Regions from separate parts of the Microbacterium sp. Leaf203 genome, predicted to be linked through region 2. Evidence: predicted binding sites of a transcription regulator. Region 2 holds the regulator's gene; each other region holds the start of a gene.
What was found. Region 2 encodes HrcA, which represses chaperone genes, less so after heat shock. Its sites were predicted from a motif close to TTNGCACTCGNNNNNNNCGAGTGCNAA; they were not measured.
Positions count from the first base shown of each region.

Region 1: groES (co-chaperone GroES) is a predicted target of HrcA. The motif match lies at 1,232-1,258, and genes of this name have one in related genera.
Region 3: groL (chaperonin GroEL) is a predicted target of HrcA. The motif match lies at 1,331-1,357, and genes of this name have one in related genera.

Region 1 is NZ_LMKF01000022.1:1,118,057-1,120,256, forward strand. Features, by position in the region: gene ASE56_RS06425 (hypothetical protein) at 1-8, shown strand, start outside; gene ASE56_RS06430 (class I SAM-dependent methyltransferase) at 18-1,205, opposite strand; gene groES (co-chaperone GroES) at 1,338-1,634, shown strand; gene rarD (EamA family transporter RarD) at 1,773-2,200, shown strand, end outside.
Region 2 is NZ_LMKF01000031.1:398,125-400,324, reverse strand. Features, by position in the region: gene dnaJ (molecular chaperone DnaJ) at 1-731, opposite strand, end outside; gene hrcA (heat-inducible transcriptional repressor HrcA) at 794-1,834, opposite strand; gene hemW (radical SAM family heme chaperone HemW) at 2,015-2,200, opposite strand, start outside.
Region 3 is NZ_LMKF01000025.1:219,687-221,886, reverse strand. Features, by position in the region: gene ASE56_RS10990 (DUF3263 domain-containing protein) at 1-255, shown strand; gene ASE56_RS10985 (LytR C-terminal domain-containing protein) at 291-893, shown strand; gene ASE56_RS10980 (cold-shock protein) at 1,025-1,225, shown strand; gene groL (chaperonin GroEL) at 1,396-2,200, shown strand, end outside.

The DNA.
Region 1 (2,200 bases), on a different contig from region 2:
TCGGGTGACCCGGGTCGTCAGACGCGGTCGGCCAGGAGGGCGAGCCGCTTCGACCCCACGCGCGTGAGGATGAGCGTGGCGGACGCGTCCCCGCGAAGCGCGAGCTTCTTGCGGAGCACCGCCGGATCCACATCGACACCGCGCTTCTTGATCTCCAGCGTGCCGATGCCCCGGGTGCGGAGGGCCTGAGCGAGTTTCTTCGGGTCGGCCGGCAGCTGCTCGCGCACGCGGAACGACGACACGAACGGGCTCGTCAACGCCGCGTCGGAGGTCAGGTACGCGATGCCGGGCGCGAGCATGCCGGCATCCAGGGCTCGTCCGACCTCGCCGATGAGCCGTGCGCGGATGACGGCGCCGTCGGGCTCGTGGACGAACGCGCCGAGTTCGCGGTCCGCGACGTCGGCGCTGTCGGCCGGGGCGGTGAGCTCCCAGGCGTCTGCGCCCCGCACCACGAGTGCGGCGCGTCGCACGCCCGCGCGGGCGAGGGATCCGGCCCAGAGGACGAGTTCGATGGTCGAGCCGTCGGCGCTGATCCACTGCGCCTCGACGTCGTCGGGGATCTGCGTGCGGTCGAATCCCGGCCCGAGCTTCACCCCACCCGGCTTCGTCTTCAGCAGCTCGAAGACCCATTCGAGAGACGGCGACCACTCGGCGGACGACACCTGTCGCGTCTCGGCGTGCCCCGCGGTGCGGCGCGCGGGATCGAGCCAGACGGCATCCGTCCCGCTCAGGTCGACGTCCTCGGCCCGCGCGTGCTGCACCGTGGCCGCGTCGCCGAAGGGGGCGAGGTTGTAGGCGGCGATCGCGGCGGTCACCTCGTCGGCGTCGACGGCGTGCACCCGGACGCCGAGACCCGCCATCCCGAGGGCGTCCCCGCCGATCCCGCAGCCGAGGTCGGTCACGCGGTCGATCCCCGCGGCGCGAAAGCGACCCGCGTGTCGGGCGGCGATGGACAGGCGCGTGGCCTGTTCGAGGCCGGCCTTCGTGAAGAGCATCCGCTCGGCGAAGGGGCCGAACTTCGCGGCCGCACGGACGCGGAGGCGCGCTTGCCCGACGACGGCCGAGACGAGATCGGGGGAGTGCCCGGCGGCTCGCAGGCGCGACACGGCTCGGGCGACCTCGTCGGTCGAGTCGAGGGCGCCCACCTCGTCGAGGAGGCGCAGGCCCTCGGGTGTGAGCAGGGCGGTCAGCTCGGTGGTGTCCACCGATTCAGCCTAGGCGCGGGTCGTTGCTGGCACTCGCGTTGCGTGAGTGCCAGCGCTTCTCTACACTCGAATTAGCACTCTCCCCGCGTGAGTGCTGACAAGTCTTCTGTAACGAGAAAGAAGAGGTAGACCGTGTCGGTTTCCATCAAGCCGCTCGAGGACCGCATCGTCATCAAGCAGGTCGAGGCTGAGCAGACCACTGCGAGTGGTCTCGTCATCCCCGACACCGCCAAGGAGAAGCCGCAGGAGGGCGAAGTCGTCGCCGTCGGCCCCGGCCGCATCGACGACAACGGCAACCGTGTCCCCCTCGACGTCGCCGTCGGCGACCGCGTGCTCTACAGCAAGTACGGCGGCACCGAGGTCAAGTTCGGCGCCGAGGAGTACCTCGTGCTCTCGGCTCGCGACGTCCTGGCGGTCGTCGTCCGCTGATCGAGTGAGATCGTTCGAAGGCCCCGGATGCCACGGCATCCGGGGCCTTCGTCGTCCCCGGCGCTCATCGGCTCCCTCTGGCAGGAAAGGCGCGATGGTCGGCGGCCCGACGCGCGAGCGGAGCCCTAGGCTGGATCGGTGACCTCCGCTCCCTCCGCTCCGACCGGTGGGAGCACCCGCGGTGCGCTGTACGCCCTCGGCGCCTACCTATTGTGGGGCGTCCTGCCGATCTACTTCCTGCAGCTCAAGCCCACCGGCCCGTTCGAGGTCGTGGCCTGGCGGATCATCCTCGCGTTCGTCTTCTGCCTGCTGCTGTTGACGGTGCTGCGCATGTGGCGGCCGTTCCTCGCGATCGTGCGCCAGCCGCGTCTGATGGGGCTCACCGCGGTGGCTGGCGTGCTCATCTACGTGAACTGGCAGACCTATCTGTTCGGCGCGCTGACCGATCGGGTCATCGAGACGAGCCTGGGCTACTTCATCAACCCGATCGTGACCGTGCTGCTCGGAGTCATCGTGCTGCGCGAGCGGCTTCGCCTCGTGCCGTGGATCGCCATCGGCCTCGCCGT
Region 2 (2,200 bases):
CCGTTGGGGCCGCCGGCAGGACCGACCTCGCCCGACCCGGGCAGCTGCAGACGCAGGCCCGACTCGACACCGGCGGGGATGTCGACCGAGACCGTGCGGCGCGCACGAACGCGGCCCTGACCCTGGCACGTCCCGCACGGGTAGGGGATGGTGGTCCCGTGACCCTGGCAGACGCTGCAGGGGGCACTGGTGACGACGTTCCCGAGCAGGCTGCGGACCGTGCGCTGCACGTGGCCGGAGCCGTGGCAGATGTCGCACGTGACCTCGCTGGTCCCGGGCTGCGTGCACGCGCCCTGGCACGTCTCGCACAGCACGGCGGTGTCGACCTCGAGGTCGCGGTGGGTGCCGAACACGACGTCGCCGAGGTCGAGGGTCACACGGACCAGGGCGTCTTGGCCCCGCTCCCGGCGCGACCGCGGACGCGGACCCCGTCCGCCGCCGCCCTGGCCGCCCCCACCGAAGAACGTCTCGAAGATGTCGCTGAACCCGCCGAAGCCGGCCGCTCCCCCGCCGCCGAAGGGGTTCTGGTCGCCGCCCATGTCGTACCGGCGGCGCTGCTCGGGGTCGCTCAGCACGTCGTAGGCGTGGGTGACCAGCTTGAAGCGCTCGGAGGCGTCTTCTCCGGGGTTCACGTCGGGGTGCAGCTGGCGTGCCAGTCGGCGGTACGCCTTCTTGATGTCTTCGGGGCTGGCATCGCGTTCGACGCCCAGGACCTCGTAGTGGTCAGCCACAATCGCCTTCCTGTCCGCTTGCGCGGGGTCGTTCTCGGGTGGGGTGCTCGCGGGATTCGACGTCAGCGAGACGCGTCGTCGTCTTCGAGCATCCGGGTCAGATAGTGCGCGACGGCACGGACCGCCGCGAGGTTGGAGGAGTAGTCCATGCGGGTGGGACCGAGCAGCCCGACGCGGGCCCCGCCGGTGGATCCGTCGTACCGGCTGGCGAGCACCGAGGCCTCGATGAGTCCGAACGGCTCGTTCTCACGACCGATGCTCGCTGACAGCCCCTTCTCGTCGGCCACCATCTCGCTCATGAGACGCAGGAGCGTCACCTGCTCTTCGATCGCCTCGAGCAGCGGGTAGATGCTCCCGCGGAAGTCGGACTCGCGCTTGGCGAGGGTCGCGGCGCCGGCCATGACGAGGCGATCCTGACGGAACTCCTCGAGCTCCTCCCCCACGATGCGCAGCACCGCGTCGGCGAGCACGTCCAGCGTGACACCCGGGCGCGGCCCGTCGGTCAGCACGGCTTGCACCTGCTGCGAACTGTCGGCGACGCTGCGCCCGACGAGCAGCGCGCCGACGCGAGCGCGCAGCTGCACGATGTCGGTCTCGCCGGGTTCTGCGGGCACGAGGGCGATGCGCTGCGAGACCCGGCCCGTGTCGGTCACCAGGATCACCAGCACACGCGGGCCGCCGAGGGCGACCAGTTCGACGTGACTGACATTGGCGCGGGCGAACGACGGGTACTGCACGATCGCGACCTGTCCGGTCAGCTGCGTGAGCGCGCGGACGGTGCGGGCGAGCAGGTCGTCGAGGTCGCCCGCTTCGTCGAGGAACGACGTGATGGCGCTGCGCTGTGCTCCCGAGAGCGGGCGGAGCTCGGCGAGGTGATCGACGAAGACGCGGTATCCCTTGTCGGTGGGGACGCGCCCCGACGAGGTGTGCGGGGCGACGATGAGCTCTTCGTCCTCGAGCAGGGCCATGTCGTTGCGGATGGTCGCCGCCGACACCCCGAAGGCGTGTCGATCGACGATCGCCTTGCTGCCGACGGGTTCGCGCGTGTCGACGTAGTCCTGCACGATCGCACGGAGCACCTGAAGGCCACGTTCCGACACCATGAGCTGCTCCTCCCGTCTGGCACTCGCATCTGCGGAGTGCCAATTCTACGGGATCGCCTCGGCACGGTGCCGGGCGGCTCGCGGAGTCGCCCTGCGGCGCGTCGTTCAACGCCCGAGAGCCCCTCATCGAGGTCGGCACGCGAGCACCGGAACGAACTCGTCCGCCGGCCGCGTCGCCGGTCAGACCGTGAGCGCCCGGACCACGGCATCCGCCAGGAGTCGTCCCCGGAGCGTCAGCACGATGCGCCCGTGAACGGCATCCCGGCCCTCGATCAGACCGTCGGCGATGAGGGATGCCACGGCCTTCCGCCCTTCGCCGAGGATCTCGGACACGGCCAGACCCTCGCGGATGCGGCTGCGCAGCAG
Region 3 (2,200 bases), on a different contig from region 2:
GTGACCCTGTCGGACCGTGACCTCGCCTTCCTCGCTTTCGAGGGGGAGTGGCGCCGCCACGCGGGTGCGAAAGAAGAAGCCATCCGCGCGGAGTTCGCACTGACGCCCGCCCGGTACTACCAGCTGCTCGGTCGGCTGATCGACACCCCCGAGGCCCTCGCGCACGACCCCATGCTCGTGCGTCGACTGCGCCGTCGGCGCGACGACGCGGCTGCCCAGCACCGGGCGCGCCTGGGGCGGACGGCGGAACGCTGACGGGTTCGCTCGGACGCGACCGATAGCATCGTCCAATGGCCAGATCGACCTTCCCTCGGGATCGCTTCGACGACCTCCCGGCCGACTCCGGTCGCGTCGGCGCTCACCGGGCCGAGAACCCGCGTCTGCGCGGGTGGATCGTCTTCCTGTGGGCGGCCATCGCCACCCTGGTGCTGATCATCGCCGGCATCTTCGCGACGCTCGTGGTCTCGGGCCGTATCTCGCTGGGCCCCGCCGACGCTCCCACCCCGATCGCCTCGGCGGAGCCGACGACCCCGGCCGTGGTCGACACGTCGTACTCGGTGGTGGTGCTCAACGGCACGCCCGACAGCGGTCTCGCCGCCTCCGTCCGCGACCAGATCGTGGCGGCGGGGTGGAGCGGCGACACCGTCGAGACCGGCAACTCCGACAGCACCGACTTCGCCGACACGACCATCTACTACCGTCTCGACAGCGATGAGGCGGCGGCCGAGGGGCTGGCTCAGACGATCGGTGGCGCGCAGGTCGCGCAGAGCGACTTCCTGCAGCCCACCGATGACCCGAACACCCCCGACGACGAGAGCAACGTCAAGCGTCTGATCGTCGTGATCGGCCTCGACCGGGCATCCGGTCAGCCGTCCGCCTCGCCCTCATCCTGACAGGTCGCGGGCCGCGTGTTTCCGCGGAGTAACAACTTGGATGCACGCGCGTCAACAATGCTCCCGAACCCCGATTCGGTGGCGCCCCCCGTGCTTACGATGACCTCGTCGTTCAGCAACAGGAGATTCGCATGACGCAGGGCACTGTCAAATGGTTCAACGCCGAGAAGGGCTTCGGCTTCATCACGGTCGATGACGGGCAGGACGTTTTCGTCCACTACTCGAGCATCGAGATGTCGGGCTTCCGCGTCCTCGAGGAGGGGCAGGCCGTCGAATTCACCGTCGGCACCGGTCAGAAGGGCCCCCAGGCGGAGTCCGTGCGACTGGCCTGAGCGCTGATCAGAACGCCGCGGCATCCGAGTTCCGGATGCCGCGGCGTTCGGTGTTTCCGGGACGGTGCGCGGCTTGCACTCCCCAGGGGCGAGTGCCAGAATGAGTTAGCACTCGCTTTCGTCGAGTGCCAAAATCTGCAAGTCACCCGTCCGGGAGGGACGACACACTTATGGCAAAGATCATCGCTTTCGACGAAGAGGCCCGGCGCGGTCTCGAGCGCGGCCTCAACACTCTCGCCGACGCCGTCAAGGTGACCCTGGGCCCCCGCGGTCGCAACGTCGTGCTCGAGAAGAAGTGGGGCGCCCCCACGATCACGAACGACGGTGTCTCGATCGCCAAGGAGATCGAGCTCGACGACCCGTACGAGAAGATCGGCGCCGAGCTGGTCAAGGAGGTCGCCAAGAAGACCGACGACGTCGCGGGTGACGGCACCACCACCGCCACCGTTCTCGCCCAGGCGCTCGTGCGCGAGGGCCTGCGCAACGTCGCCGCCGGCGCCGACCCCATCTCGCTCAAGAAGGGCATCGAGAAGGCCGTCAAGGCCGTCACCGACGAGCTGCTCGCCTCCGCCAAGGAGGTCGAGTCCAAGGAGCAGATCGCCGCCACCGCGTCGATCTCCGCCGCCGACCCCGCGATCGGCGAGCTCATCGCCGAGGCCATCGACAAGGTGGGCAAGGAAGGCGTCGTCACCGTCGAAGAGAGCAACACCTTCGGCACCGAGCTCGAGCTCACCGAGGGCATGCGCTTCGACAAGGGGTACATCAACCCCTACTTCGTCACCGACCCCGAGCGTCAGGAAGCGGTCTTCGAAGACCCGTACATCCTGATCGCCAACCAGAAGATCTCCAACATCAAGGACCTTCTGCCGATCGTCGACAAGGTGATCCAGGAGGGCAAGGAGCTCCTCATCATCGCCGAGGACGTCGAGGGCGAAGCCCTCGCGACGCTCGTGCTCAACAAGATCCGCGGCATCT